3 regions of the Azoarcus sp. DN11 genome follow, and region 3 is predicted to be linked to each of the others. Evidence: riboswitches for the same ligand, from Rfam matches in the RefSeq annotation. Region 3 holds a riboswitch; each other region holds the start of a gene.

Evidence for each region. A riboswitch is a leader RNA that binds a small molecule or an ion and turns the genes downstream of it on or off. The one in region 3 is predicted to bind cobalamin.
Region 1: another riboswitch for cobalamin. It lies ahead of cbpA (modified peptide precursor CbpA); the one in region 3 lies ahead of CDA09_RS20165 (TonB-dependent receptor).
Region 2: another riboswitch for cobalamin. It lies ahead of bluB (5,6-dimethylbenzimidazole synthase); the one in region 3 lies ahead of CDA09_RS20165 (TonB-dependent receptor).

Annotation. Positions count from the first base shown of each region.
Region 1 covers NZ_CP021731.1:1,454,144-1,464,581, reverse strand. The annotation lists gene flgB (flagellar basal body rod protein FlgB) at 1-201, opposite strand, end outside; gene flgA (flagellar basal body P-ring formation chaperone FlgA) at 455-1,159, shown strand; gene flgM (flagellar biosynthesis anti-sigma factor FlgM) at 1,247-1,552, shown strand; gene CDA09_RS06700 (flagella synthesis protein FlgN) at 1,561-2,034, shown strand; gene cbpB (peptide-modifying radical SAM enzyme CbpB) at 2,102-3,511, opposite strand; gene cbpA (modified peptide precursor CbpA) at 3,508-3,678, opposite strand; cobalamin riboswitch at 3,774-3,991, opposite strand; gene CDA09_RS06685 (hypothetical protein) at 4,081-4,635, opposite strand; rRNA gene rrf (5S ribosomal RNA) at 4,826-4,939, opposite strand; rRNA gene CDA09_RS06675 (23S ribosomal RNA) at 5,028-7,910, opposite strand; tRNA gene CDA09_RS06670 (tRNA-Ala) at 8,180-8,255, opposite strand; tRNA gene CDA09_RS06665 (tRNA-Ile) at 8,267-8,343, opposite strand; rRNA gene CDA09_RS06660 (16S ribosomal RNA) at 8,418-9,953, opposite strand; gene CDA09_RS06655 (hypothetical protein) at 10,368-10,438, opposite strand, start outside.
Region 2 covers NZ_CP021731.1:1,138,835-1,149,272, reverse strand. The annotation lists gene CDA09_RS05160 (phosphoglycerate kinase) at 1-465, shown strand, start outside; gene CDA09_RS05155 (hypothetical protein) at 563-811, opposite strand; gene CDA09_RS05150 (cache domain-containing protein) at 925-1,800, opposite strand; gene pyk (pyruvate kinase) at 1,951-3,399, shown strand; cobalamin riboswitch at 3,436-3,637, shown strand; gene bluB (5,6-dimethylbenzimidazole synthase) at 3,683-4,438, shown strand; gene fba (class II fructose-bisphosphate aldolase) at 4,574-5,638, shown strand; gene CDA09_RS05130 (diguanylate cyclase) at 5,791-7,656, opposite strand; gene CDA09_RS05125 (methyltransferase family protein) at 7,831-8,529, shown strand; gene CDA09_RS05120 (putative bifunctional diguanylate cyclase/phosphodiesterase) at 8,641-10,438, shown strand, end outside.
Region 3 covers NZ_CP021731.1:4,331,002-4,341,439, forward strand. The annotation lists gene CDA09_RS20130 (cobalt-precorrin-5B (C(1))-methyltransferase) at 1-888, shown strand, start outside; gene cbiE (precorrin-6y C5,15-methyltransferase (decarboxylating) subunit CbiE) at 867-2,174, shown strand; gene cobI (precorrin-2 C(20)-methyltransferase) at 2,167-2,955, shown strand; gene CDA09_RS20145 (cobalamin biosynthesis central domain-containing protein) at 2,952-3,725, shown strand; gene CDA09_RS23420 (cobalamin biosynthesis protein) at 3,722-4,138, shown strand; gene CDA09_RS20150 (CbtB domain-containing protein) at 4,182-4,367, shown strand; gene CDA09_RS20155 (CbtA family protein) at 4,382-5,176, shown strand; gene cobJ (precorrin-3B C(17)-methyltransferase) at 5,335-6,315, shown strand; cobalamin riboswitch at 6,376-6,630, shown strand; gene CDA09_RS20165 (TonB-dependent receptor) at 6,813-8,942, shown strand; gene CDA09_RS20170 (PepSY domain-containing protein) at 8,951-10,438, shown strand, end outside.

The sequences.
Region 1 (10,438 bases), 2.1 Mb from region 3:
CGACGACGTGCCCGTCAGTTCGAGCGGCCCCATGCGCTCGCCCATCGCCCCCTTCAACGCGGCACGAAAATCGACGTCGCGCGCCTTGTAGTTCGGCGTATCCGCGTTCGCGATGTTCGACGCCAGCATCTGCTGCCGCTGCGCCTGCAGGTTCAGGGCCGTCTGATGAAACTGCAGCGCGCTGTCGAGTTGGGTCTTCATGGCATCACCTCAAGTTCCGCCGCCAACTGCCGTAAAGGCCATCAGCCGGCATTCGCCTCATTGCACCTTCCATGCCAGGGATGTTAGTCCTGCCCCGACAAGCCGCTTGCCGCGATAAGACCGGCAAAAACCGGCCAATTCAGCCGCTTTCGACATCCCTCCGGCATCACCCGGCAAGCGCCACGGAAAATCTTGCCGGTTGCCGAGCGGCCTGCCGCATGGTGCAATGCGCGCCATGCCCGCGCCTCTTCTCATGTCCCCATCCTTCCGCCATGCCGCCGTATTCCTGCCGCTCACCCTGGGCCTCACGCTCGCGGGCGGGAACGCCAGCGCGCAGCAGCCCCTGCAACCGGTTCGGCAGGTCGTGATGACCTTTCTCGGCCAGCAGACGTCCGGCCTGCCGGGGAAAATCGGCGTCACGGTCGAGGGTCTCGACCCGCAGAACCAGCTCCCGCCGTGCGCCGAGCTCACGCCCTTTCTCCCGCCCGGCACGCGTGCGTGGGGCCGGATCAACGTCGGCGTGCGTTGCGAATCGCCCGTCAACTGGACCGTCTATGTCCCCGCCCAGGTTTCCGTCGTCGGCGAGTACCTCGTCACCGCGCGCCCCATCCGCGCGGGCCAGATCATCTCGCCCGCGGACCTCGAACGACGCACCGGCGATCTCGCCGGCGAGGCCCCCAACACGCTGACGGACATGACCCAGGCCGTCGGCCATAACGCGCGCTACACGATCGCCGCCGGCAACCCCCTGCGCGCCGACATGCTCCGCCTCCCGCAAACCGTACGCCAGGGCCAGAATGTCAAGATCGTCGGCGCCGGCAGCGGATTCACCGTCACCAGCGAAGGCCGCGCCCTGAACGCCGCCGCCGCCGGCGAACCGGTCCGGATCCGCTTGAATAACGGACAAGTCGTCTCGGGCAAGGCACGCACCGATGGCACCGTGGAGCTCGATTTCTGAGCGCTCGCACGTCGGCAAAAAAACGCCTAAAGTTTTCCCTCGGGCGGTCGTTGATACGGTCAGAGACCGCTTAATGGGAGTAGCGCCATGAAAATCGAAGGATCACTCAAATCGCCAGGGGCCGCCCCGGCGAGCGGCGCCCGTGAGAAACGCCCCGCCGCGAGCACGACGCTTGCGAGCAGCTCCTCGACCGAAGAGAAAGTCGAACTGTCGTCGCTCTCGTCCAGCCTCAACAAGGCCGAAGCGGTGATTGCCTCGACTCCCGAGGTCGACCACCGCCGTGTCGATGAAATCCGTCAGGCCATCAGCGAAGGGCGCTTCAAGATCGACGCCAACCGCATCGCCGACGGCCTGATCGAAAGCGTTCGCCAGATGCTCGACACGCAGAAATAATAAGCTCCGTGAGCCTGCAGCCCGAACTTCAGCGACTCGTCCAGCTGATCGACAGCGAAGCCGTGCTGCTGCGCGGATTCCTCGCGCTACTCGAGCGCGAGGAATCCCTGCTCATCGCCGGCGACGCCGACGGTCTGCTCGTTCTCACGCGCGAAAAAACGGAGCGCTTCCACCAGTTGCAGCGCATCCACAGCGACCGCGCCCTGCTGCTCGGCCGGCTTCGTCGCCCGAACTCCGACACCGCGATCCGCGAAGTCTGCCAACCGCTCCCCGACACCCTCAGGCGCTGGGACGAAATCCACGCACTCGCATGCGACGCGCGGGCCCGCAACGACCTCAACGGCAAGCTCATCACCGAGCGTCTCCAGCATAACCAGGCCGCGATGTCGATCCTTCTCGACGCATCCAGGCAGCCACAACTCTACGATTCCGCCGGCAACGCCCGCCCCGGCGGAGGCGGCCGCCACCTCGGCAGCGCATGAACTAAAAGGCCCGCCCGGGAACTCTCCCGGGCGGGCCCGCGCGCAATCACAGCCGCTGATGACTGGCTCAGGGCAGCACGAAGTCGAAACTGCTCTCTACCTCGGCATCCCAGCCATCCCAAAGGAAGTCGTTCGCCTTCCCGTCGGCGATCAAGCGAAAAGCATAGCGCGTCTGCTCCTCGTAGAAGCCGCAGAACGCCCCGACGCGGTCCATCCCGCCGTTCATCTCGTGCGCCTCGGCCGGGCACGGCGAGCCGCAGAAATGCCGGATCGCGCACCCCTTGCAGGGATCGATACGGTCGACGTTCCGTCCCGTCACCTTCCGGAATGCCTCGCTCTCCAGCACATCCTCGATGCGGTCGGTGAACAGGTTGCCCCCGCGGAACGCATCCAGGCCGATGAACTCGCTGCACGGGAAGAGCCCCCCGTCGGGCGCCAGGGCGAAGAACGCGCGCCCCCCACCGCACGGCGAGATATCGCACATCAGCCGGCGTGCGGTCGGTGCAAGGATCGCCAGCAGAATGTTCGCAAAGTTCGCGACCACCATCTTCCGCCCCGTCTCGCGATACAGCGCATGCGTTCGTTCCACCGCTGCGATGAAGGCACGCGCCAGCGAGTCATCATCCGGTCGCACCGTACGCGCTCCCGGCAAGGTGCAACGCACTGCATTCAGCATGCAGGTCGGCACTTCGCGGGCATGGAACAGCTCCACCAGCGGCACGAGTTGATCGAGGTTCTTCTCCGTGCACGTCGCGATCACGCTCCACGCCGAATACCCCCGCAGCGCCTCCATCGCCCGGAGCACCTTGTCGTGCACACTCTTGCCGCCGAAGGTCAGGCGGGTCGCATCGGTCGTCTCGGCCAGCGGCCCGTCGAGCGACAGGCCGATGCTCACCTGCCGATCGGCGAGAAACCCGATCGCCTCGTCATCGAGCAGCGTCGCGTTCGTTTGCACCCCGAACACGTAATCATCCTTGAACGCATCGATCGCGGCGAACAAGGCGGCCCGATTCATCAACGGCTCGGCACCGTGAAAAATCACGCGCGGCTTGCGCCCGTCGGGAAGCACCGTCGAAAAGTAGGACCGTAGCCGCCCCAGCGCGTCCACCAACCGGTCGGCGTCCATGTGCTGCCCACCGCGGCGCATTCCCTCCGGAATGTAGCAATACGTGCAGTTCAGGTTGCACCGCTCCGTCGGATTGACATAAACGGCCGAGGGCTTCAGCTCGAAACGCAGCGCATGCAACTCGCGCGCGAAATCCTTTGCCTTTGCCTGATAGTTCAACATCAAGGCACTATCGGTCAGCGTGTCCGCGAGCTTGTCCTTGCGAACGAGCGCCCAGAACGCACTGTCCGGGTCGCTCAAGGCCATATAGTCGTCATGTCCGATGTCGAACGGAATCAGGCTCGCGCCATTGCCGAGATTGGCATAACGCCCCGCAGAGGGGGCGTTGCTCATCAAAGCCGAGCCGCTCATCGCTTCTCCCTGCGATCCATCAGAACGTAGTGAGACAAACCCACCCCATCCGCCTCGCAACGCTTGCGCGTCGCGATGATCGCGGGCCTGTGCACCGGGAGCGCGCCGCTTGCAGCGGCGGGGGCGGCGTTCTTTGCGAACTCTTGCTTGATATCAGTCGAAGGCATCCGATTCTCCTGTTTGTCCAAACACAAAAACAAAAAGGGCTCCGCTGCCGCACTGCCAAGTGCGGACAGCGAAACCCTTGCCATTGGTTCCAGCTACAAAACAGTCGATTACGGCACGTCTTCTGGCTTCCGGATCAACCTGCCTGTCGCGCCTTCCCATCGTGGTACTCCACGACAGTGGCCGGATGCCCGGAATCGTTCCGTCACCCTGGCGACATTCGTCCCCGGTTACAGCGGCGGGCCCGCCACGGAATTGAGCAAGCTCGCACCGTGTTCCGACGATCGCAATTGCATCGTCATGGCCGAATCGTTCACCATTGTCCCGACGAGCATCTCTTCAGTCAATACCCTTGCCCCCACGCCTGACTGCCGATCACCGGCTGGCCCAGAGCACCTTCGCAGTCACATTCCGCCCAGGTCCTGGATGGCATCGACAACCATGCCAGTGCCGACCGCAATCATCAGGATATCGCCTGCGACGCGAACGAACTTGTGCCCCGCCGGAGGCACCCCGAGTTCGACCGTGAGCGCCGGCGGCAGATCGTAATACGCGACATCGCGCGGCAACGCACGCCCCACCGCCCACTTTCTCGCCTGCCCGGGCGGCATGCACCCGTTTCCCTTTTTCGCCAACCCCGGAGGACACCTCCCCGAACCGCCCTCGCGCGTGAAGTATTCGCGGATGACCGTCCGATCACGTTGCTCGAACCGGCTCACCACCCGCTGCGAACCTTCATCCCCCAGGCGCGCACCGCGATCACGACTGTCCCGATCCGCATCCCCGCCCTCGTCACGGTCGCGTTTGTGCTGCCCGCCCTTTCCACCATGTCCGTTCTCCCGCTGCCAACCTCCGCCACCAGCGTGATCGGGTTTTTCAGCATAGGCGACGCCAAAAACCATGATGCCGGCACAAAGCGCGGCGCACACCGCTGCCTTGCGCGATCGGATGCGATGCATGTTTTATCTCCCTTGAATGGTGTCACGCAGCGAATTGCGAAACGAACACTTCACACGGATCGGACGCCCCAGACAGCACGCTGCCTGTTGCCAGCAACATACAACAAATCTGCATGGAAACGGAATGTCCACGGTTGACGTAAAAAAGCCGCTCATCCTGGTTTAGGAGAGCGGCTTTTTTGATTGGGTAGTCTGACGATGACCTACTTTCGCACTCACGTAGAGCACTATCATCGGCGCGATCCTGTTTCACTGTCCTGTTCGGGATGGGAAGGAGTGGTTCCGGGACGCTATGGTCGTCAGACTGTAAGGGGTAACAAAGGGGGGAAGTAAAGTGTTGGTTTGTTGGTGTGATGCGTTGTGTGTGAGTTTGTTGAGCGATCCAGGGTTATAGGATCAAGCCTCACGGGCAATTAGTATCGGTTAGCTTAACGCATTACTGCGCTTCCACACCCGACCTATCAACGTTGTGGTCTTCAACGACCCTTCAGGGGGCTCGAGGCCCCGGGGAAGTCTCATCTTGAGGCGAGTTTCCCGCTTAGATGCTTTCAGCGGTTATCTCTTCCGTACTTAGCTACCCGGCGATGCGACTGGCGTCACAACCGGTACACCAGGGGTACGTCCACTCCGGTCCTCTCGTACTAGGAGCAGGTCCTCTCAAACTTCCAGCGCCCACGGCAGATAGGGACCAAACTGTCTCACGACGTTTTAAACCCAGCTCACGTACCACTTTAAATGGCGAACAGCCATACCCTTGGGACCGGCTACAGCCCCAGGATGTGATGAGCCGACATCGAGGTGCCAAACTCCGCCGTCGATGTGAACTCTTGGGCGGAATCAGCCTGTTATCCCCAGAGTACCTTTTATCCGTTGAGCGATGGCCCTTCCATACAGAACCACCGGATCACTATGACCTGCTTTCGCACCTGCTCGACATGTTGGTCTCGCAGTCAAGCCGCCTTTTGCCATTGCACTATCAGTACGATGTCCGACCGTACCTAGGCGACCTTCGTACTCCTCCGTTACCTTTTGGGAGGAGACCGCCCCAGTCAAACTGCCTGCCATGCACGGTCCCCGACCCGGATTCACGGGCCCAGGTTAGAACCTCAACGACACCAGGGTGGTATTTCAAGGTTGGCTCCACGGCGACTGGCGTCACCGCTTCAAAGCCTCCCACCTATCCTACACAAGTCCCGTCAAAGTCCAATGCAAAGCTACAGTAAAGGTTCATGGGGTCTTTCCGTCTAGCCGCGGGGAGATTGCATCTTCACAAACATTTCAACTTCGCTGAGTCTCAGGAGGAGACAGTGTGGCCATCGTTACGCCATTCGTGCAGGTCGGAACTTACCCGACAAGGAATTTCGCTACCTTAGGACCGTTATAGTTACGGCCGCCGTTTACCGGGGCTTCGATCAAGAGCTTGCACCCCATCACTTAACCTTCCGGCACCGGGCAGGCGTCACACCCTATACGTCCACTTTCGTGTTTGCAGAGTGCTGTGTTTTTAATAAACAGTCGCAGCCACCGATTCTCTGCGGCCCCTTCGCCCTTCGGATGTACTCCTACAAGCTACTGGGGCATACCTTCTCCCGAAGTTACGGTATCAATTTGCCGAGTTCCTTCTCCTGAGTTCTCTCAAGCGCCTTAGAATTTTCATCCTGCCCACCTGTGTCGGTTTGCGGTACGGTCGATCTTAGACTGAAGCTTAGAGGCTTTTCCTGGAAGCATGGTATCAATCACTTCGGTCTCAAAGAGACCTCGTCATCACGCCTTGGCTCAGCCCCGCGGATTTGCCTACGGGGCACGCCTACACGCTTAAACCGGGACGTCCAACACCCGGCTGACCTAACCTTCTCCGTCCCCCCATCGCATCTAAAATCGGTACAGGAATATTGACCTGTTTCCCATCGACTACGCATTTCTGCCTCGCCTTAGGGGCCGACTCACCCTGCGTCGATGAACGTTGCGCAGGAAACCTTGGGCTTTCGGCGAGGGTGCTTTTCACACCCTTTATCGCTACTCATGTCAGCATTCGCACTTCCGATACCTCCAGCATCCCTCTCGAGACACCTTCGCAGGCTTACGGAACGCTCCCCTACCATCTCTTGCGAGATCCGCAGCTTCGGTTCATGGCTTGAGCCCCGTTACATCTTCCGCGCAGGACGACTCGACTAGTGAGCTATTACGCTTTCTTTAAAGGGTGGCTGCTTCTAAGCCAACCTCCTAGCTGTCTATGCCTTCCCACTTCGTTTCCCACTTAGCCATGTATTTGGGACCTTAGCTGGCGGTCTGGGTTGTTTCCCTCTTGTCCCAGGACGTTAGCACCCCAGGACTGTCTGCCGTATATCACTTTGCGGTATTCGGAGTTTGCTATCGCGGGGTAGATCGCAGTGACCCCCCCAACGATTACAGTGCTCTACCCCCGCAAGTGTCCGTACGACGCACTACCTAAATAGTTTTCGGGGAGAACCAGCTATTTCCGGATTTGTTTAGCCTTTCACCCCTATCCACAGCTCATCCCCTAATTTTTCAACATTAGTGGGTTCGGACCTCCAGTACCTGTTACGGCACCTTCATCCTGGCCATGGATAGATCATCCGGTTTCGGGTCTACGCCCAGCAACTATGTCGCCCTTATCAGACTCGGTTTCCCTACGCCTCCCCTATTCGGTTAAGCTCGCTACTGAACGTAAGTCGCTGACCCATTATACAAAAGGTACGCAGTCACCCCTTGCGAGGCTCCCACTGTTTGTATGCATGCGGTTTCAGGATCTATTTCACTCCCCTCCCGGGGTTCTTTTCGCCTTTCCCTCACGGTACTGGTTCACTATCGGTCGATCACGAGTATTTAGCCTTGGAGGATGGTCCCCCCATCTTCAGACAGGATTACACGTGTCCCGCCCTACTTGTCGCACGCTCAGACCCGCCACCCATTTTTCGCATACGGGACTATCACCCTGTATTGTCGGACTTTCCAGACCGTTCTGCTAAATCGATGGTTTAGTCGTGCAGGCTCTTCCCCGTTCGCTCGCCACTACTTGGGGAATCTCGGTTGATTTCTGTTCCTGCGGCTACTTAGATGTTTCAGTTCGCCGCGTTCGCTTCCACACGCCTATGTATTCAGCGCGGGATACTCCCGAAGGAGTGGGTTTCCCCATTCGGACATCGGGGGATCAAAGCTCCATTGCCAGCTCCCCCCCGCTTTTCGCAGGCTTGCACGTCCTTCATCGCCTGTGATCGCCAAGGCATCCACCACATGCACTTAGTCGCTTGATCCTATAACGCTGGACCCTGTCGCCAGGGTTCAACCGCTACAGACGAACTCACGCTTGTGCGCATCCACCGGCCGCTGGTTCAAAGCGCCGATGAACGCAAAAATGCAATCACACCAACCCATGCAGCAACCCGCCTTTCGACCGGCTGCCGCACACTTTACTTCTTCCACTTTGTTAAAGAACACTGGCACCAAGGCCTAAGCCCTGCACACATCCCGTGCACACGGCTTAACCCTTCGTCGAGCCACCTAGCCGAGCCCACCCAACGGGTGGTGGAGGATGACGGGATCGAACCGACGACCCCCTGCTTGCAAAGCAGGTGCTCTCCCAGCTGAGCTAATCCCCCTCTCGTCTCGGTGGTGGGTCTGGTTGGGTTCGAACCAACGACCCCCGCCTTATCAAGACGGTGCTCTAACCAGCTGAGCTACAGACCCTCTCGTCAAACTCGAGGCTCTTGCCTGAACAACCGATAAGTTGTGGATACTTGGCCAACACGGCCTGTCTCTTGAAAGGAGGTGATCCAGCCGCACCTTCCGATACGGCTACCTTGTTACGACTTCACCCCAGTCATGAATCTCACCGTGGTAAGCGCCCTCCCGAAGGTTAAGCTACCTACTTCTGGTGAAACCCACTCCCATGGTGTGACGGGCGGTGTGTACAAGACCCGGGAACGTATTCACCGCAGCATGCTGATCTGCGATTACTAGCGATTCCGACTTCACGTAGTCGAGTTGCAGACTACGATCCGGACTACGATCGGCTTTAAGGGATTGGCTCCAGCTCGCGCTTTGGCAGCCCTCTGTACCGACCATTGTATGACGTGTGAAGCCCTACCCATAAGGGCCATGAGGACTTGACGTCATCCCCACCTTCCTCCGGTTTGTCACCGGCAGTCTCGCTAAAGTGCCCAACTTAATGATGGCAATTAGCGACAAGGGTTGCGCTCGTTGCGGGACTTAACCCAACATCTCACGACACGAGCTGACGACAGCCATGCAGCACCTGTGTCCTGGCTCCCGAAGGCACTCCCGCATCTCTGCAGGATTCCAGGCATGTCAAGGGTAGGTAAGGTTTTTCGCGTTGCATCGAATTAATCCACATCATCCACCGCTTGTGCGGGTCCCCGTCAATTCCTTTGAGTTTTAACCTTGCGGCCGTACTCCCCAGGCGGTCGACTTCACGCGTTAGCTGCGTCACTCAGTGAGTTACCTCTCCGAACGACTAGTCGACATCGTTTAGGGCGTGGACTACCAGGGTATCTAATCCTGTTTGCTCCCCACGCTTTCGTGCATGAGCGTCAGTATCGGCCCAGGGGGCTGCCTTCGCCATCGGTGTTCCTCCACATATCTACGCATTTCACTGCTACACGTGGAATTCCACCCCCCTCTGCCGTACTCTAGCCGTGCAGTCACAAGCGCAGTTCCCAGGTTAAGCCCGGGGATTTCACACCTGTCTTACACAACCGCCTGCGCACGCTTTACGCCCAGTAATTCCGATTAACGCTCGCACCCTACGTATTACCGCGGCTGCTGGCACGTAGTTAGCCGGTGCTTCTTCTGACAGTACCGTCATCCACCTCCCGTATTAGGGGAAGCGTTTTCTTTCCGTCTGAAAGAGCTTTACAACCCGAAGGCCTTCTTCACTCACGCGGCATGGCTGGATCAGGGTTGCCCCCATTGTCCAAAATTCCCCACTGCTGCCTCCCGTAGGAGTCTGGGCCGTGTCTCAGTCCCAGTGTGGCGGATCATCCTCTCAGACCCGCTACGGATCGTCGCCTTGGTAGGCCTTTACCCCACCAACTAGCTAATCCGACATCGGCCGCTCCAATCACGCGAGGTCTTGCGATCCCCCGCTTTCCCCCTCAGGGCGTATGCGGTATTAGCTACGCTTTCGCGTAGTTATCCCCCATGACTGGGCACGTTCCGATGCATTACTCACCCGTTCGCCACTCGCCGGCAGGCCGAAGCCCCCGCTGCCGTTCGACTTGCATGTGTAAAGCATGCCGCCAGCGTTCAATCTGAGCCAGGATCAAACTCTTAAGTTCAATCCAACAAAGCACTCAAAGAAATCATTACTGACTTACATCTGAGCACTCAATCTTTGCAACATTAAAACCGCCGAAGCAGTTCTCAGCCGCGCCAACCAAGCACCCACACTTATCGGTTGTCCAATTTTTTAAAGAACCGCTGCAGAAGCAGCGAGAAAGAGATTTTGACAAACTACCTCAACTTCGTCAAGCATCGCAGCAAACTTTTTTAAACCCGCCGCCGCCCTGCCCACCTCTTTCCTGCCCCCACCGCCGCCGCCGAAATCCGCCGCAGCGCTGAAGAGGCGCGAATTATATACACCTCAGAAAAACCGTCAAGCGCCCCCGGAAATAAAACCGCAATTCATTCGCTCTGATAAAAACCCGACCCGCCCGCGTAATTCTCGAAACGCGTGCATTCGCCGAATCGAATCAGTGGGGACGATTCGGCCGACGCGCGAGGGCGGCACAGCTCGCAAACAGTGATGCGCCGAACACGAGGT
Region 2 (10,438 bases), 1.8 Mb from region 3:
GTCAAGGAAGCGCAGGCCGTCATGGACATCATGAAGGCCCGCGGCGCCGAAGTGCCGCTGCCGGTCGACGTCGTCGTCGCCGACGAAGTCTCCGCGCTCGCCCGCGCGAACCGCATCCCGGTCGACGAAGTCGGCGCGCACGACCGCATCCTCGACGTCGGCCCGAAGACTTCGGCGAAGCTCGCCGAGATCATCGCCCACGCCGGCACCATCGTCTGGAACGGCCCGGTCGGCGTGTTCGAGCACAACCAGTTCGCCGGCGGCACGAAGATGATGGCCTCGGCGATCGCCCATTCCGACGCCTTCTGCATCGCCGGTGGCGGCGACACGCTGGCAGCGATCGCGAAGTTCCACATCGCCCAGGATGTCGGCTACATCTCGACCGGCGGCGGTGCCTTCCTCGAGTTCCTCGAAGGCAAGACCCTGCCGGCGATCGCGGCGCTGGAAAAGCGCTTCAACGACTGAAGAAACCCTCGCAGCAGGCCCGGCAACACCGGGCCACCATGAAAACGGCCACCCCGCGGTGGCCGTTTTCATTTGCTGGAAGGATCCGAGCGGACGCTCAACCGCAGCTGCAGCTCCCGCAGCCACCGCACTTCTGCTTGCGCGTGACGAGATACGCTGCGATCTGATCACGGTCGAACTCGAAATCGTCGCTGCTCTCGTATCCGATTCCCGGCTGGAACGTCTCGCCGTCGATCACGATGGTCAGCGCGTGCAGGTCGCTCGCGGGATCGTGCGCGACCGAAAGGTCGTAGCGGCCGCCGCGCGGCAGGCTGTCGAGCAGGGAGCGGGTAACGTCGTCGATCATCGGCGCTTCATCCTTCGGAGAGTGAACGTTTCGTCAGACGGCACGGAGTCCGTCGGCGCTGCATTCTCGCGGATCGGCCCCCGCGGGATATTGTCGGAGGTCAACCGGGCACGTCAGCGAGTGTAATAGCCGACACCGACCAGCATGCCGTCGACGCGTCGGATGAATGAATGCTTGGTCTCCAGCTTGTCGGTGACCGGGTTGCGCCAGGCGTAGTCGAGTTCGCCCTCCCCCTTGCGGCTGGCGATGTTCACCATGTCGGCGACGATCGCCTTGCCCTTGGGATCCCGCACCGTGCGGCCCTCGCTGCCGACCAGCTTCGGGATTGCGCCGTGCGCGAGGAAACGCTGCGACTCGAGATCGATCGCGAACACGTAGAGGTCGTCCTGCACGAAACCGCCGTCGAGTGCGTTGAAGGCGGCGAGCGCGGTCTGCGTCCCCTTCTCCTTCACTGCCGCGACGGCGCGCTCCAGCAGATCCTTCGCCTGCGCCGGGGTGGCACGCGGCACGTAATAGCCGACCGCGATGATGCGCTCGCCGACCTTGCGGAACAGCGTCACCTTCGGCTCCTCGCGATTGTCTTCACGATTCAGCCAGCGATATTCCACGCGCCCCTCGCCGCTTTTCGCCGCGATGTCGAGCATCTCGCGGAAGAAGGGCTTGCCGGCGGCATCCCGCATGGTCGCGACATTGCGCCCGACCAGCGCCGCCGAGGAGCCGCCGCTTGCGAGCAGGGTGCCATCCGTGGCGAGCGCGTACACGTAAAGCTCGCGGTCCCGGAACTGCGACGCGCGGTTGAATTCGTCGAACGCCGCATCGCCGACCTTGCGGAAGCGCGCCACCGCCTTGTCGAGCAGGTTCGCGCTGCGATTCTCATCGGCGCGCAACACGAGTCCGCCGAGCGGGTTCGCAGGAGCCGGATCGGCCGCAAGAACCGGCTGCGTCAACATGACGAGCGTGCACAACGAAGCGACGGGGACGAGTTTCATGGCGTTCGCGAGTCCGTGATTGAATTGATGCAGGCAAAATTATAGGAAGCGACATCATCTGTCGAGAGGCGCGCAAACCCGCGCGGGCGGCGGCAGACGGCGCACACGGGTAGAATCGGGTTCTCGGACGCATATCGACACGGAGACAACATGCCGCGCCACACGAAGATCGTCGCCACCCTGGGCCCCGCCTCGACCGATCCGCAAATCCTGGAACGCATGGTGCATGCCGGGATCGATGTCGTGCGCATGAATTTCTCGCACGGAAAGGCGGAGGATCACGTCGCGCGCGCGGCGGCGGTCCGCGAGGCTGCGGAACGCGCCGGCCGGTCGGTGGGCATCCTTGCCGACCTGCAAGGCCCCAAGATTCGCGTCGGCAAGTTCGCCGGCGACCGCGTCCACCTGCACAAGGATGCGGAATTCATCCTCGACGCACGCTGCGAACTGGGCGATGCGACCCGCGTCGGCCTCGATTACAAGAACCTGCCGAAGGACGTCAGGCCGGGCGACGTCCTCCTGCTCGACGACGGCCGCCTGAAGCTCGTCGTCAATCGCGTCGCCGGCCCCGAGATCCACACGACGGTGCGGGTCGGCGGCGAGCTGTCGAACAACAAGGGCATCAACCGCCAGGGCGGCGGCCTGACCGCGCCCGCGCTGACCGCCAAGGACATGGACGACATCAAGACCGCTGCCCTCATCGGCGTCGACTTCGTCGCCGTCTCCTTTCCCAAGAGCGCGGCCGACATGTACATGGCACGGCAGCTCCTGCGCGCCGCCGGCAGCGACGCCTTGCTGATCGCGAAGATCGAGCGCACCGAGGCGGTCGCCAACCTCGACGAGATCCTCGACGCCTCCGACGGCATCATGGTCGCGCGCGGCGACCTCGCGGTCGAGGTCGGCGACGCGGCGGTGCCGGCGCTGCAGAAGAAGATGATCCGCGCCGCGCGCGACTGTAACAAGCTCACGATCACCGCAACGCAGATGATGGAATCGATGATCGGCAGCCCGGTGCCCACGCGCGCCGAGGTGTCGGACGTCGCCAATGCCGTGCTCGACGGCACCGATGCCGTGATGCTGTCGGCCGAGACCGCGTCGGGCAACTATCCGGTCGAGGTCGTCGAGGCGATGAGCCGCGTGTGCCTCGAGGCCGAGAAGTCCGCGGAGGTCACGCTCGACCGCGAGGTGCTCGACCGCGTGTTCACGCGCATCGACCAATCGATCGCGATGGCCGCGATCTGGACCGCCTGGCACCTGAAGGTGAAGGCGATCGCGTCCCTCACCCAGACCGGCTCGACGGCGCTGTGGATGAGCCGCCTCAACAGCGGCGTGCCGATCTACGCGCTGACGCCGGAAGCGGAGTCGCGCAACCAGATGACGCTGTACCGCGAGGTCTTTCCGCTGCTGATGTCGCAGACGCACCAGGATCGCGACCTGCTGCTGTGGGAAGCGGAACAGATCCTGCTCGATCAGGGCGTCGTCGAACGCGGCGATCTCATCGTGCTGACGATCGGCGAACCGATCGGCGCCTCGGGTGGCACGAACACGCTCAAGATCGTACGCGTGGGCGAACACCCGGCACCGCACCTGACCGAGCAATAAGTCGGCGCGCGGCCCGCAGTCTGCTAGACTCACGCGCTCTACACCATGCCTCCCGGTGCCCGCGATCCGCGGGAGAATCGGGAATGCGGTGAGGCACCCTCCGGGGGAGCCGATTCCGCGACGTGCCCAACGCTGTGAGGGGGACCGCCGCCGCAAGATGCCACTGGCCCTCCGGGTCGGGAAGGCGCGGCACGGGACGAACCCGAGTCAGAAGACCGGCCGGGAGGCAGATCAGCGGCGAACTGGTCCGTTCGCCGTCCATTGCTCTTCACAAGGGGAATCGATGAAGACCGCCGCTCCCGGCCACCAGGCCCACCACCACTTCGACGACGCCGAGCGCGCCGCCGTGTATCGCAACATCCTCGCGCGGCGCGACGTGCGCGGCCAGTTCCTGCCCGATCCGGTCGCCGACGACATGCTCGCGCGCATCCTCACCGCTGCACACTTCGCACCATCGGTCGGCTTCATGCAGCCGTGGAGCTTCGTCCTGGTGCGCGACCAGGCCGTCAAACAGCGCGTGCACGACGCCTTCACAACGGCCAACGCCGAAGCCGCGCAGATGTTCGAGGGCAAGCAGCGCGAAGTCTATTCCGGCCTGCGCCTGCAGGGCATCCTCGAGGCGCCGATCAACCTGTGCATCACCTGCGACCGCGACCGCGCCGGCCCGGTCGTGATCGGGCGCACACACATCAAGGCGATGGACCTCTACAGCTCGGTGTGCGCGGTGCAGAACCTGTGGCTCGCCGCCCGCGCCGAGGGGCTGGGCGTCGGCTGGGTGAGCATCTTCCGTCAGTCGGCGATCCGCGAGATCCTGTCGCTGCCCGAACGCGTCATGCCTGTCGCCTACCTGTGCATCGGCCATGTCAGCCACTTCCTCGATCAGCCCGAGTTGCAGACGGCGGGCTGGCGCCAGCGCCTGCCGCTCGACGAACTGGTGCATTTCGACGGCTGGGGCGGCGACGCTGCCGACGCCGGAGCGCTGCGCGATGAACTGCGAGCGGCCCAGGCGCTCGCGGCCCGGGGTCTGCTGCCGTTCTGAGCACGAGGCGCGGCGGCGGGTCGTTGCAACCCGTTTCCTTCGCCGGACCCACCGCCGCCCAACAAACGCTAAAATGCGAGCCAATTCGCAACCCGGCACGCCTGGCGTGCCTGCACTTGATACCGGAGAAGGACAATGCCCCTCGTTTCCATGCGCCAGCTGCTCGATCACGCCGCCGAAAACGGCTACGGCTTGCCGGCGTTCAACGTCAACAACCTCGAGCAGGTCCAGGCGATCATGGAAGCCGCGGCCGAAGCGGACAGCCCCGTGATCATGCAAGCCTCGGCCGGCGCCCGCAAATACGCCGGCGAAGCCTTTCTGCGCCATCTGATCGACGCCGCCGTCGAAGCCTATCCGCAGATTCCCGTCGTGATGCACCAGGACCACGGCCAGTCGCCCGCGATCTGCATGGGCGCAATCCGCTCGGGTTTCTCCAGCGTGATGATGGATGGCTCGCTGATGGAAGACGGCAAGACTCCGTCCTCGTATGAATACAACGTCGCCGTGAGCCGCGAGGTGGTGAAGTTCTCGCACGCGATCGGCGTCACCGTCGAGGCCGAACTGGGCTGCCTCGGCTCGCTCGAGACCGGCCAGGCCGGCGAGGAGGATGGCGTCGGCGCCGAAGGCACGCTCGACCACTCGATGCTGCTGACCGACCCGGATCAGGCTGCCGATTTCGTCAAGCAGACCGACTGCGACGCGCTCGCGATCGCCATCGGCACGAGCCACGGCGCCTACAAGTTCACGCGCAAGCCGACCGGCGACATCCTCGCGATCGAGCGCGTGAAGGCGATCCATGCGCGCCTGCCGAACACCCACCTGGTGATGCACGGCTCGTCGAGCGTGCCGCAGGAGCTCCTCGAAATCATCCGCCAGTACGGCGGCGACATGAAGGAGACCTACGGCGTGCCGGTCGAGGAGATCCAGACCGCGATCAAGTTCGGCGTGCGCAAGATCAACATCGACACCGACATCCGCCTCGCGATGACCGGCGCGATCCGCAAGTTCCTGTTCGAGAACCCGTCGAAGTTCGATCCGCGCGAATTCCTCAAGCCCGCCCGCGAAGCCGCCAAGCGGGTGTGCAAGGCGCGCTTCGAGGCCTTCGGCTGCGCTGGCCAGGCGAGCCGCATCAAGCCGGTGGCGCTGGAGAAGATCGCCGCGCGCTACAAGTCGGGCGAACTCACTCAGGTCGTCCGCTAAGGCCGGTCCGCCCCCGCGCCGCGCAGTCCTCCGCGGCGCGGCGTGCACGGCGCCTGCTCCTGTCGCGGAAGGGCGCCTGCAGCCCCTCGCCACCTGCATGCCGGACCGCGACGCCGGGAGAGGCGCCGCGTTCGTCAGCAATCCCGGCCTGCTCAGTATGAGCCGGCGTGCCCTTCCCACATTTCCGGGCTGAAACGCACGACACGGTTGCGACCGTCCTCTTTCGCACGGTACAGCGCGACGTCGGCGAACTTCACGGCCTGCCAGAAGGTTTCGCTGTCCTCGGGGAACATCGCGAGGCCGATCGAGATCGTCTTCTGCAGCACCGCGCCCCCGACCTGGACCTTCAGGTCCCCGACGGCTGCACGAATGTTCTCCGCGACGCGGATCGCGTTGGCGGCTTCGGTTTCCTGCAGCACGATGAGGAACTCCTCACCGCCGAAGCGGATGACCATGTCCGACGCCCGCACCGAACTCCTCAGCATGGCGGCGAGCGACTTGAGGACGATATCGCCGGCATCATGGCCGTGGGTGTCGTTCACCATCTTGAAATAGTCGATATCCAGGACCAGGATCGCCAGATCGGTCTTGCGCCGCCGCGTCGTCGCGACCAGCGTGTCGACGTATTCCTCGAGGAAACGGCGGTTGTTCAGGCCGGTCATCGCGTCGCGCAGCGAGGATTCGCGCAGCGTCTCGGTCAGGCGCTTGGCCTCGAGCACCGGCGCCATCTCGCGGACATAGACATTCACGTAGGGCACTTGCGCATGGAAGCGCGCCGCCTCGGCCTCCGGCACGACGATCTGGATGATGCTGCCGACCGATCCGGACTGCATGATGGGCACGCAGTAGTGGCGCCGCGACTCCGCGGCGTCATCGGGCTGCTTGAAGGCGTAGCAGATACCCGATTGCGTCAGGCCATCGACGGGGTGGCCGGAGCGCTTGGCCCGGCACATGTCGCTGCGCACGAGGATCTGCTGATCGCACCAGTGGCACGCACTGCCCTGGCTGCCGTCGACCATGAAGGGATCGAGCTGCTTGGGACCGGACGTCTCGTAGATCGAGAACTCGCGCACACCGAAATGGTCGGTCAGCACGCGGCCGAAGCGGCCGAAGATCTCGCTCTTGGTCTCGTCCTCCTCGATCGCCTGCTTGAAGCTCGAGGCGTCGGCCAGACCGTTGACCATGTCGATCGCGACCTCGAGCTGGTTGTCGTCCTGCCGCAGGGTGCGCCCGGTGAGCTGCACGACGCGCTGGCTGATGCGCGCGAGGCCGTCGTCGAGGAAGTTGAGCAGGTTGTTGGTCTCGCTCGCGATCTGGCCGATCTCGTCGTCGGTGCGCTTTTCCACGCGCCCCTTGAAATCGCCTTTCAGCGCGCGCTGCACGGCGCGCTCCACCGCTTGGGCCGTCGAGCCCACGGGCAGGATCAGCTTGCGCGCGAGGAAGATCGACAGCACCGCGAACACGGCCATCGTGAACATGATCCACGTCACCGTCGTGAGCGCCTTTTCCTTGAGTTCGGTGAGCGACAGCTCCATCGTCACCGCGCCGAGCACCGTCCCTTCGCTCACCTTGTGGCATTGCAGGCAGTTGGGCGTGCCGCGCGACGATGCCGCGAACGGGATCGTGCCGCGGAACACCGAGTCGCTGCCCTCGTCGCGGATCTCGTAGCGCGGATTGCCGTCGGCGAGCACGAGCTTCTCGATCTCGTCGGGATTCATTTCGCGGTTCATCCCCGCGCCGAACTGCTCGGTCACGTGCGGGGAACGCACGACCCGCGCCGAGCGCAGGCCCTGGACCTCCAGCAGGCGGTTGAGGAACTGCTCGCGCTTGCTGATCGTGCCCTGGATCATCGCCTCGGTGAGGTGCACGCGCACCATCTCCGCCGCCGTCCGGACGTGGGCCGTCGACGAGGCGATGGAATAGCTGCGGAACGCATACAGGCTGATCAGCACCAGCATCACCAGCGTACCCATGGCAATGCCGCCGAACAGCAGGGTCATCTTTCGATTCAGGTTCATTCGGACTCCGGGATAGCCCGCTGCAGGCCGCTCCGCTCGATGTTTCTCCGGGACGCAATTATGCCCGGAAATACCTTGAAACATGCGACGAAAGGGGTATTTCATTTTTGCTCATGGCATCATCAGCGAACATCGCGGGCTTGCCCGCTTTCATGACGCCACGGGAGGCCGCCGATGTCCCCCTCCGCCCTGCAGATCGCCGTCCTCGTGACGGCCTGGGCACTTTACGGGCTGGTCCATTCGCTGCTGGCGTCCTTCGCGGTGAAGCGCGTGGTCGCGCAGCGCTGGCCAGGTGCAATGCGCGGCTACCGGCTGGCGTTCAACGGCATCGCGACCGTCTTGCTCGTGCCCCCGCTGTGGCTCACCTTCGCACTACGCGGCCCGCTGCTGTGGGAGTGGTCGGGCGCGTGGGCGTGGCTGGCGAACGGGCTCGCGCTCGCGGCGCTGGCGGCCTTCCCGTCGACGACCCGCCATTACGACATGGGGATCTTCTCCGGCCTCACGCAGTGGCGCGCGGCCCCGAGCCCGCCTCCGCACGAGGACGGGCCGCTGCATCTGTCGCCGCTCCACCGCATCGTGCGCCACCCGTGGTACTTCCTCGGCCTGGTGATCCTGTGGACGCGCGACATGGATGCCGCTCGCCTCGCATCCGCGCTGTGCATCACCGCCTACCTGTGGATCGGCGCCGTGCTCGAGGAGCGCAAACTCCTCGTCCAGCACGGCGCCCGCTACGCGCGTTATCGCGCTGCGGTCGGCGGACTGGTGCCTCTCCCCGGCCGCTTCCTCACGCGCGCGCAAGCCGAAGCACTCCTCGCCGAGGGCGATTTCCCTGACGGTAACAAGGCTTCTCGGAACGAGGGCGGCGGAGTATAGTCCGCAGAAATTTCCGTTTTGTTACGCGTTCTTACATTTCCGCCAGGCGTCGGCCGGTCCCCGGTAGCGACCGCCTGCGTCGCATGTGCAAGTCCGGGATCACCACACGCAATGACGCCACTCAAGACCATCCGCGGACTCCTGCTGACTGCCGCCGTCATCTTCTCGACCGCGCTCGTGGTCGCCACCCAGTTCGTGGTGTCCAACCTGCATGAGCGCTCGATCCGCGAAGAGGCCATGCGCGACGCGAACACTTTCGCGGAGATGACCTTCCAGTCGATGTTCCAGCTGATGCGCACGGGCTGGTCGCGCACGCAGCTGGAGGAGTTCATCCGCGCGATCGAGCGTTCGGTGGACAACACGCCGCACCAGATCGCGATCTACCGCGCGCCGCGCGTCGCGGAACTGTTCGGCGACATCCGCCAGCGCGAGATGGACGCCGCGATGCTCGAGGTGATTGCGACCGGGGAAAGCCGCCGCTTCGACCAAGGGCCGGAAATCCGCGTCATCCACGCCCTGCGCGCCGAGGCCGAATGCCGGCAGTGCCACACCAACGCGAAAGCCGGCGAGGTGCTGGGCATCATCGACGTGCGCCAGGACATCACTCCGCTGCTCGAAGCGGGCGAGCGGCAGTTCCTGCTCGCCTTCGCCCCCATCGTTCCGGTCGCGATCATCGCGACGCTGCTGATGGTGATCTATATCCGCCGCCGCATCGACCGCGCGATCGCGGGGTTCGCGACGAACATCCGCTCGGTGAGCCGGCTTGCGGACCTGAAGCAGCTGGAGAAAACCTCGCTCGATTTCGGCTTTGCCGAGTTCAGCCCGGTCGCGGCCGAGGTGCGGCAACTCGCCGAGCGCGTGCGCAGCGTGGCGGTGGACAAGGAGATGCTCGAGTTCGAGATCCGCCTGCTGGAGAAATTCATCCTCACGTCGGACGTGGTCAAGGACTGGCGCGAGTACGTGAATCGCCTCCTCATCGACATCGACGGCGTGATGCCGGCGTATGCGCTGTTCTCGATCTTCAAGACCGGCGACGACATCTTCGACCTCGAAGTGTTCTGGCGCTACACGCCGTCGGCCGAAAGCAAGCAGCTCTTCGAGGCGACGGTGCGCGAGTCGCTCGCGCGCAACCCCTACTTCGCCGACGGCTACGCCGTGCGCATCGAGCACAACATCGCCGACAACTCGCGCAATTCGCCGGAACTCGTGCGCTGCGACATCGAGGTGCAGACCAAGTCGCTGCTGGTCGAGGCGCCCAAGATCGGCGGCATCGTCGGCATCGGCATGCAGGCCCAGGCCGGCACGGATGCCACGCGCTGGCTGGTGGTCGAGAGCATCCTGTCGACGCTGCTCAACGTCGTCGGTTCGGTGAAGGCGATCGACAAATACACGAAGGATCTCGAGTACTACGCGACGCGCGATCCGCTCACCAACCTCTACAACCAGCGCGTGTTCTGGGAGCTGCTCGACAGCGAGGCCACGCGCTCGGGCCGTCACGGCTACCGGTTCGGCCTGCTGATGATCGACGCCGACAACTTCAAGTCGGTGAACGATACCTACGGCCACGGCTTCGGCGACGTGTTCCTGCAGGAGGTCGCGACGGCGGTGCGCAGCGCGATCCGCGAGGACGACCTGCTGGCGCGCTACGGCGGCGACGAGTTCGTCGCGATCCTGCCCGAGACCGACCTCGCCGGGACCATCGAGGTCGCCCAGCGCATCATCGAGATCGTCACCGCGCTGGCGATAGAGACGCCCGACGGTGCGCGCGTCGGCGGCTCGCTGTCGATCGGCATGGCGGTCTATCCCGACCACGCGATTGAGACGAAGGACCTCTTCCTGTTCGCCGACAGCATGATGTATCGCGCCAAGGCCGAGGGCAAGGGCCGGGTGGCGATCCCCACCGAGCAGG
Region 3 (10,438 bases):
AAGGCGCACCTGACCGTCGACGTGCGCCGCATCCGCGCCGGCGGCGGTGAGGTGATCCTGAAGGGCGGGCCGGGCGTGGGCGTCGTCACGAAACCGGGGCTCGGGCTCGAAGTCGGCGGTCCGGCGATCAACCCGGTACCGCGCAAGAACATCTGCGAGAACGTCGCGCGCGCCGGCGCCGCGATCCTCGCCGCGGGCGACAGCCTGGAAGTGACGATCTCCGTGCCGGGCGGCGAGGAGATGGCGAAGAAGACGCTCAATGCGCGCCTCGGCATCCTCGGCGGCATCAGCATCCTCGGCACGACCGGCATCGTGCGCCCGTTCTCCACGGCCGCGTGGCGGGCGAGTGTGGTGCAGGCGATCGAAGTCGCCGCCGCCCAGGGGCAGACCACGGTGGTGCTGACCACTGGCGGGCGTACCGAGAAAGGCGCGATGCGCGTGTTCCCCGAACTCGACGAAGCCTGTTTCGTCGAGTTCGGGGACTTCGTCAAGGCCTCCTTCACCACCGCGGTCAAACTGGGCATGCGCCACATCGTGCTCGGCGCGATGGTCGGCAAGCTGACCAAGATCGCGCAGGGCCTGTCGGTGACGCACGCGTGGCGCGCGGAAATCGACCGCGCGCTGATCGCTGATGCTGCAATCGAAGCCGGCGCGCCACCCGATGTCGTCGAGCAGATCCGCTCCGCCGAGACCGCGCGCTTCGCTGCCGAAAGCCTCGCCGAACTGGGGCTCACCGTGCCCTTCCACCGCGCCCTCGCGCTGCGTGCGATCCGTTCCTTGCGCGAACGCTATCCCGGCCCGTACCGCCTGACTGTGCTCGCGTTCAACTTCGAAGGCACACCCATCGTCACCGTGGAGGAATCCGAATGTCCGCCCCCCGCTGCCTGATCCTGGGCATTCTCGACGACGGCTGGGAGGGGCTTTCGGCCGCCGGCCGCGCCCGCCTCGCCGCGAGCCGCATCGTGATCGGCGCGCGCCGCACGCTGGATCTCGTTGCGCCGCATCTCGGTGCCGACGTCGAACTGCGCGACATGGACGGCGCGCTCGGCAAGACGCCCGAATGGGTGCGCGCCGCGCTCGCCGACCGTCTGCCGGTGACCCTGCTCGCGACCGGCGACCCGCTGTGCCACGGCATCGCACGCTTCCTCGTCGACAAGCTCGGGGCGGAGAAGATCGAGGTGCAGCCGGCGCCGTCGACTGTCGCGCTCGCCTGTGCGCGGCTGAACAAGACCTGGCAGGACGCGGCGATCCGCTCCTGCCACGGTGCCGACGCCGGCGAATGGTTCGACGGTGCGACGCCCGGACACGGCCTCTACGGCATCGTCCGGGCGGTCGCCGAACACGCGCGTGTCGCGTCCTTCACGAGCCCGGCAAACAGCCCGGACCGCGTCGCGCGGGCGCTCCTCGCGGCGGGCTACGGCACCGACGTGCGCATTTCGGTCGCGGCACGCCTGTGCCTGCCGGATGAAGCGATCTTCGCCGACCTCACGCTCGAAGACGCTGCCGCGCGTGAGTTTCCCGATCCCAACATCGTCGTCATCGACCGCGCAGCCGTGCCATCCCCGCGCGCGGTGTTCGGTTTCGAAGATTCCGACTTCGTCCAGCGCCAGCCCGAAAAGGGTCTGATCACCAAGCTCGAAGCGCGCGCGGTGTCGCTCGCGAAGCTCGGCCTGCGCGCCGACAGCCTGGTCTGGGACATCGGCGCCGGATCGGGTTCGGTCGGGCTGGAAGCCTCGCGCATCGCCCGCCTCGGCCACGTCTGGGCGATCGAGAAGAACATCGGCGACGCCGCGAACGCGCGCGAGAACGCGAAGCGCCTGCAGGCGACGAACTACACCCTCGTCGAAGGCAAGGCGCCCGACGGTCTCGACGCCTGGCCCGATCCGGACGCGGTCTTCATCGGCGGCTCGGGCGGCGAACTCGCCGGCCTGATCGAGCTGATTCTCGCGCGCCTCAAGCCCGCCGGCCGCCTCGTGATGAATTTCGTGACGATCGAAAACCTCGCGACCGCAACCGCCGCGCTCGCCGCCGCGGGCGCCCAGTGGGACGTGACGATGCTGTCGGCCGCGCGCAGCCAGCCGATCCTCGACATGCACCGCCTCGCGGCGCAAAACCCGGTGTGGATCGTCACCGCGTACAAGAACACTCCCCAAGCAGAGAACAACAATGAATGACGCCCTCCCCACGCCCCGCTACGGCCGCCTGATCGGCGTGTCGCTCGGTCCCGGCGATCCCGACCTGATCACGCGCCGCGGCTGGACCGCGCTGCAGTCGGACGCGCGCTGGACCTATCCGGTGAAGAAGGCCGAGGAACGCTCCTACGCGCTCGACATCGTCGTGCGCGCCGGCCTCGACGTGCCGGCCGACGCCGTCGAACTGGTGTTCCCGATGACGCGTGACGCGGTGGCGCTCGCGAAAGCCTGGACGCGCGCCGCAGTCCGCACCGCCGAACTGCTCGCCGAAGGGCGCGACGTCGCCTTCCTCGTCGAGGGCGACGCCTCGACCTACTCGACTTTCCGCCACCTCGCCCGTGCCGTGCGCGAGCTCGCGCCCGAAGTCGAAGTCGAGACCATCGCCGGCGTGAGCTCCTTCGCCGCCGCAGCCGCCTGCGCCGACATCGCGCTCGCAGAGGAGGACGAAACGGTCGCGGTGATCCCGGCGGCCTACGGCGTGTCGGTGATCGACCACCTGCTCGACGAGTTCGACACGCTGGTGCTGATGAAGGTGAAACCGTTGCTGGACGAGGTGCTCGATCTCCTCGAAGCGCGCGACTTGCTCGCGACGAGCTGCTTCATCGAGAAAGTCGGCTCGCCCGAGGAGCGCGTCGTCAAGGACGTCGCGAGCCTGCGCGGCGAGAAGGTCAATTACCTGTCGCTGCTGCTCGTGCAGAACCCCAAGCGCGCGCGCGGCGAGCTGCGTCGCGGCTGCCGCAAGCGTGCCGAGGCCACGGCATGAGCGCGCAACTGCCCTTCCCGAACGAACGCGTCGCGATCGTCTCGATCACGAAGCACGGCATCGCGCTCGCCGGCCGCGTCGTCGCGGCGATTCCCGGCGCCCGCCTGTTCGCCCCCGAGAAATTCCGCGCCGAAGCCGAAGCCGCCGCGCCCGGCGCCGCCGCCTGCTACACCGGCAAGACCGGCGACCAGATCCCGGCGCTGTTCGCAGGCTTCGACGGCATCGTCGCGATCGTCTCGCTCGGCGCCGTCGTGCGCCTGATCGCGCCGCACCTGAAGGCCAAGGAGCAGGACCCCGGCATCGTCGTGCTCGACGAAGGCGCCCGCTACGCGATCCCGATGCTGTCCGGTCACCTCGGCGGCGCCAACGCGCTCGCCGGCGTGCTCGCCGCAGCGCTCGGCGCCCAGCCGGTGCTGACGACCGCATCCGACGCGCGCGAGACGCTCGCCGTGGATCTCCTCGGCCGCGAGCTCGGCTGGACCTTCGACGCGAGCCACGACGAGATCGTGCGCGCGAGCGCCGCGGTCGTGAACGACGAGCCCGTCGCGCTCGTGCAGGAAGCCGGCAGCGTCGACTGGTGGACGCGGCACGCGAATGGCCGCAGCGGCCCGCTCCCCGCGAACCTCAAGCGCTTCGCGCGCCTCGAGGACGTCGATCCCGAGAAATTCGGCGCCGTGCTGTGGATCAGCCGGCGCGATCTGCCTGCCGGCTGGGCCGAACGCCTCAAAGGGCGCCGCGTGATCTACCGCCCGCCGCAGGAGGCGGCGTGAGCGCGTCACGCAATCCTGTCGCTCTCGGGCTCGGCTGCGACCGCGGCACGCCCGCGCAGACGATCGCGCGCGCGATCGACGAGGCGCTCGCCCAGGCCGGCGCGAGCCTCGCCGACGTACGCGCGGTCGCGAGCATCGACCTCAAGGCCGACGAGCTTGGGTTGCTCGAAATCGCGACGAACCTCGGCTGGACCATCGCCTTCCATCCGGCGGCGGCACTCGCCGCCGTGCCGGTGCCGAATCCGTCGGAGACGGTGCGCCGCTACACCGGCACGCCGTCCGTGTCGGAAGCCGCAGCCCTGATCGCCGCCGGCACGGATCTCACGCAACTCGTCGTCGAAAAACACAAGCTGCGCGGACCTGACGGCCGCAACGCCACGGTGTCGGTCGCGCGCATGCCGGCATCGAACTGAGTTTCAAACGCTGTCCCACACCCATCGAAGAAGGAGAACCACCATGCAACAGCAAGCCACCCTCGAAATCGCCCGTCCGAAGAGCGCCCTGATGGCGATCGCGATGCCCGTCGTCACCGCCGCGCTGCTCGGCGCCGTGATCGTCTACGGTGTGGGCTTCAGTCACATCGCCGCGGCCCACAACGCCGCGCACGATACGCGTCACTCCAACGTCTTCCCCTGCCACTGAGCCCGGAGCCGGACATGCTGTTCCGCCGTATCGTCCTGTGCGCCCTGCTGGTCGGGGCGCTCGCCGGCCTGCTCGTGAGTGCCGTGCAGCACTGGCAGGTCATCCCGATCATCGCCGCCGCGGAAGTGTTCGAAGGCTCGGCCGAAGCGCCTGAAGCCGCCGAACCCGCTGCCGCGATGGCTCATGACCACGACGACGCCCATGGCGCCGTCCACGTCCATGAGGAAGCAGCCTGGGAGCCCGCAGACGGCACCGAACGGCATGTCTGGACCTTGATCGCCAACGTGCTGACCGCGATCGGCTTCAGCCTCGTGCTGATCGCCGCGATCACGACGTGGGAACACCTGCGCGGCCGCCGCGTCGCCTCGGCACGCAGCGGCCTCGTGTGGGGCGCCGCCGCCTGGCTGTGCGTCTTCGCTGCGCCCTCTCTGGGCCTGCCGCCCGAGATCCCCGGCACCGCCGCTGCAGCGCTGGAAGCACGCCAGACCTGGTGGCTCATCACTGTCCTCTGCTCCGCGACCGGCCTCAGCGTCCTCGCCTTCGTCCCCGGCCGCCTGCGCTGGCTCGGGATCGCCCTGCTGGCCCTGCCCTACGCGCTCGGCGCACCGCATATCGACGGTGCCTTCGCCGCCTACAGCGATGAAGTGGCACGCCAGATGGAAGTTCTGACCGGCCAGTTCGCCATCGCCACCGCAATCTCCAGCGCGATCGAATGGCTTGCCCTTGGCAGCCTCGCCGGCTGGGCGGTCGCCCGCTGGGTGCGCCCGGCGCTCGCGACGCAGGGAACCCCGGCCACCGCCCGCGCGTAGGGCGGAAGCGCGAAGCGTCTTCCGCCGCATGGATAGTCATCGACGACACACGCGGCGGATAAGGCTCCTGCACCACATTTGACACGCGACCGTCGGCCACCCGGCGGAAAACGGCGGGATTTCATCCCGCCCTACGCCCTCAACAAAGAGAGAACACCATGAGCACAGGCAAGATCATGCTGGTCGGCCTCGGGCCCGGCAGCGTCGAGCACATGAGCGGCCGCGCCCGCGCCGCGATCGCCGAGGCCGATACCATCATCGGCTACGTCACCTACATCCGCCTCGTCGCCGACCTCGTCGAAGGCAAGGAGGTCGTCAAGAAGTCGATGACCGAGGAGCTCGACCGCGCGATCGAAGCGCTCGACCGTGCCAAGCAGGGCAAGAAGGTCGCGCTGATCTCCTCGGGCGACGCCGGCGTCTACGGCATGGCCGGCCCGACTTTCGAAGTGCTGTTCCAGGCCGGCTGGACGCCCCCCACGGGCCAACCCGGCGACATCGAAGTCGAGATCGTCCCGGGCGCCTCCGCGCTGAACACCTGCGCGGCGCTCGTCGGCGCGCCGCTGACGCACGACTTCTGCGCGATCTCGCTGTCCGACCTGCTGACGCCTTGGCCGGTGATCGCGCGCCGTCTCAACGCGGCCGCCGCGGCCGATTTCGTCGTCGCGCTGTACAACCCGAAGAGCGGGCGCCGCGCACGCCAGATCGTCGAGGCCCAGCGCCTCTTCCTCGCGCACCGCCGCCCGGACACGCCCGTCGCGATCGTCAAATCCGCCTATCGCCCCAAGCAGCGCATCGAATTCACGACGCTCGACAAGATGACCGAGTGCGACATCGGCATGTTGAGCACCGTGCTGATCGGCAACTCGAACACCTTCATCCGCGACGGCCTGATGGTCACGCCGCGCGGCTACGCGAACAAGTACGACGTCGAGGCGGGCACGACGCACAACGGCGAAAAGGCCGGCCGCTCGCTGTCGACCGGCCTCGACGGCTGGCTCGAAAGCCTGCGTGCGAGCGGCGAGAGCGCCGACGAACTCGCCCGCCGCCATGCGCTACCGGTCGACTACATCCTCGCTGCGCTCGCCGATGAGGCCGTCGACGAGGACGACACCGCCGCCGAAGGGGAAGTGCTCGCATGAGCCGCCCGGGCCAGGCCGCGAACTGCCGGGAGGGCGCACCGACCACCGTTTGACGCGCTTTTCCCCCATTTTCCAGCAGGTGCCCGCCAGAACGGCGGGTGAAACGGGAACAGGGTGCGCCGGCAGAATTCCCCGCCGGCCAAGCCCTGGCTGCCCCCGCAACGGTAGGCGAGTGCGGGCGGATCACGGGCCATCTCCCCGATGGCCCGGCCACTGTGCCGGACGCGTGCAGCCCACGAGGCTTCGCGCACGGCATGGGAAGGCGATCCGTCAAGACTCGTGAGTCCGGAGACCGGCCTGCTGGTGTTCCGATCCCGCCGCGCAATTCTGCGCCCGGGATCAACCATGCGACCGGCCGCGGGGATGCGGGCGGAGCAAGGCTAGCGTGCCCCGGCCGCCGACCGCCTGACCGCGGGAGGTTGTCGCCCGCGCTCCGCGAGGACGCCGCGCCCCTGCTTCGCCTGCCCGTCCGGTCGCTTCACGACTGGAGTCATTGCATGCAGAAGCACCGTAGTTCCCCCGTTCGCCGCATCCCGTTCGCGCTTCGCCCGCTCGCCGCGAGCCTCGTGCTCGCCCTGTCCGGCGGCCTTGCGCACGCCGACGACAAGGTCTTGACGGCAGTTCAGGTTTCGGCGCGCGCCGAGCCCGACGCCGGCCTCGATCTCGACCGCCCGGGCGCCACGGGATCGCGCCTCGGACTGAGCCTGCGCGAGACGCCCGCGAGCGTCGACGCGCTCGACGTCGAGACGCTGCGCGAACGCGGCGACCGCAGCGTCGCCGACGCCGCGACGCGGGCCGTCGGCCTGAGCTTCATCGGCACGCCCGGCAGCGGCCAGGCCTATTCCAGCCGCGGCTTCACCGGCAACAACTCGGTCGCGCAGGCGGAGGACGGGCTGCGCCTCGCCACCGGCGCGGGCACCCTCACCTATCCGTCCGACACCTGGGGCTACGAGCGCATCGAGATCCTGCGCGGCCCGGCCTCGGTGCTGTTCGGCGACGGTGCGGTCGGCGGCATCCTCAACCTCGTGCGCAAGGCGCCGACGCGCGGGCGCCACCTGGACGCAAGCCTCACCGCCGGCAGCCGCGGCGAATACCACATCGGCGTCGGCGGCTCGACTGCCGTGGGCGACGCCGCGGCGCTGCGCCTCGACGCCGCCGTCGCGGGCGGCGACGGTTTCATCCACCGCGGCGAGCACGACAACCGCAATCTGATGAGCACGCTGCACCTCGCGCCGCGGGCGGACCTGCAGATCGACCTGAGCGCAGACCTGTCGCGCGAGAATCCCACCGCCTACTTCGGCACCCCGCTGCGCAACGGGCGCATCGCCCGCGACCTGCGCCACGAGAACTACAACATCGACGACCCGCGCTACGCGCTCGACGACGACCGGCTGCGCGCCCGCATCGAATGGCAGGCGGGCGGGGGCTGGACGCTGCGCAACGAGACCTATCGCTTCGCCGCCGACCGCCACTGGCGCAACGTCGAGCAATACGCACTCGACAGCGCCACCAACGCGGTCACGCGCACCGGCTATCTCGAAATCCTGCATCGCCTCGAACAAGCCGGCAACCGGCTCGAACTCGCGCACGAGGGCACGCTCGGCGGCATGCGCAACCGCTTCGACGTCGGCTGGGAATTCATGCGGGTCGACTTCCGCCACACCAACAACTCGCCTTACCGCGGCAAATCCGTCGTGCCGGCCCGGGACTTCGAACCGGGCCGCTTCGACAGCCCCGATCCGACCCGTCCGAAGTTCGATACCGAGACGCGGCAGCAGGCCGTGTTCGTCGAGGACGCGCTGCGCGTCGGCGAGACGCTGACCCTGGTGGCCGGCCTGCGCCACGACCGCATCGCCGTCGCGCGCGACGAACTCGTGTCCGGCCAGGATTTCGACAAACGCTTCAATGCCAACGCCGTCCGCCTCGGCGCGGTCCATGCACTAACGCCGGCGACGAGCCTGTACGCGCAGGCGAGTACCGGCTCGGATCCCGTCACCAGCCTCGTGTCACTGAACCTCGCCAACCGCAACTTCGACCTGACCCATGCGCGCCAGACGGAAGCCGGCGTCAAGCAATCGCTCGACGCGCTGCACGGCGAATGGACGGCCGCGGCCTTCCACATCCGCAAGGACGACATCGTGACGCGCGATCCGGCGAACCCGGGCATCAGCGTCCAGGGCGGCACCCAGTCCTCGCGCGGCATCGAAATCACCGCGAGCATCGAGCCCGTGCGCACCTGGCGGATCGACGCGAACGCGACGGTCCTCGATGCCCGCTTCGACGAGCTGGTCGAGGCCGGCGGCGCCTCGCGTGCCGGCAACACCCCGGCAAACGTCCCCGAACGCCTCGCAAACCTGTGGGTGAGCCACGTGGGCGCGGGCTGGGACGCCGGCATCGGCGCCCGCTACGTCGGCAAGCGCTACGGCGACAACGCCAACACCCTCCGGCTCGACGCCTATACCGTGCTCGACGCCACGCTGGGCTGGCACCTCGACCCGCGCACGGCACTGCGCCTGAACCTGCGCAACCTCACCGACCGGCTCTACGCGACCGCGGCCTACGGCAGCACCCAGGTGCTGCTCGGCGCCCCGCGCAGCGTGGAACTGACCGCCGACCTGCGCTTCTGAGGTCCGCCATGCGCCTGCCCCGCCTGCTTCATCTCGCACACCGCTGGCTGGGCATTGCGCTCGGTCTGCAGATCCTCCTGTGGTTCGCGTCCGGCGTCGTGATGCTCTACCTGCCCTTTCCCGAGCTCACCGCAGCCGAACGCCTGCAGCACCTGCGACCGATCCCGGCCGCGTCGGTCAGCGTGTCTCCGTGGCAGGCGTGGTCGGCGCTCGGCTTGCACGGCAACCCGGACGAGCTGCGCCTCACCGCGGCGCCGCAGCGCCCGGCCTACCATTTCCTCGCCGAAGACGGCTGGCGCAGCGTCTGGGCCGACACCGGCGAACCGCGCGCGCCGGTGTCGGCCACCGACGCCGAAGCGGCCGCCCGCAGCTTCGCCGCAATGCCGGTCGGCGCCGCAACCGAGCTGACGCAGGACCAGTGGACCCTCGGGCGCAGCCTCGACCCCTACCGCCCGCTTTATCGCGTACCGGTCGGGGACGCGGCCGCCACCGAGCTCTACGTGTCCGCCCGCACCGGCGAAGTGGTGCGCGACACGACGGCCGTCGAGCGATTCTGGAACTGGCCGGGCAGCATCGTGCATTGGGTCTATTTCAGCCCCCTCCGCACGCACGCGGAACTGTGGCGCCAGCTGGTGCTGTGGCTGAGCGCCGCCGCAGGCCTGCTCGTGCTCACCGGCACCTGGCTCGGCGTGCAGCGCCTGCGCCTGCGTCGGCGCTATCCCGGGGGGCGCGCGACGCCCTACCTGGGGTGGAAGCGCTGGCACCACCTCGGCGGACTCGCAGCCGCACTGTGCACGCTCACCTGGCTGCTGAGCGGCTGGCTCTCGCTCGCCCCCTTCGGCTGGGCGAAAGGCAGCGCACCGAGCCGCGAGGATCGGCTCGCGCTCGCCGACGGCCCGCTGCAACGCGAGGAACTCGCGACACTGCCGGGCCCGCTGATCGCACGGCACACGGACGTGCGCGAAGCGCGCTGGCAGCGCTTCGACGGCCGCGCGCTGCTTCTGCTGCACCGGCCCGATCATCTCCTGCGGCAGCCGCTCGACGGCGGCGCGGCCGAAACCGGCCCGATTCCCGTCGCGACAATGCTCGCCGCCGCCCCGCGCCTGCGCCGTGACGATCGCATCCGCGACGCCGCGCGCCTCGACGCGGGCGACAACTACTACTACAGGCAGCATCCCGGCCTGCCCTTCCCGGTGCTGCGCGTGCGCTTCGACGACGCGGCGAACAACGCCTTCTACCTCGACCTCGCCACAGGGCGTATCGCCGCGCGCCTCGACGACGACGGCCGGCGCCACCGCTGGCTCTTCAACGCCCTCCATCGCCTCGATTTCCCCCCGCTCGACTCGTCCCGCCCCTTGCGCTACGCTCTTGTCATCGCCCTGTCCGCGCTCGGCGCCGCACTCGGCGCCAGCGGCTGCGTACTGTCATGGCGTCGAATACGGCGCCACCGCCGAAGTGCGGCCGGCAATAGCAATACGTATGCATATTCAAGCAAT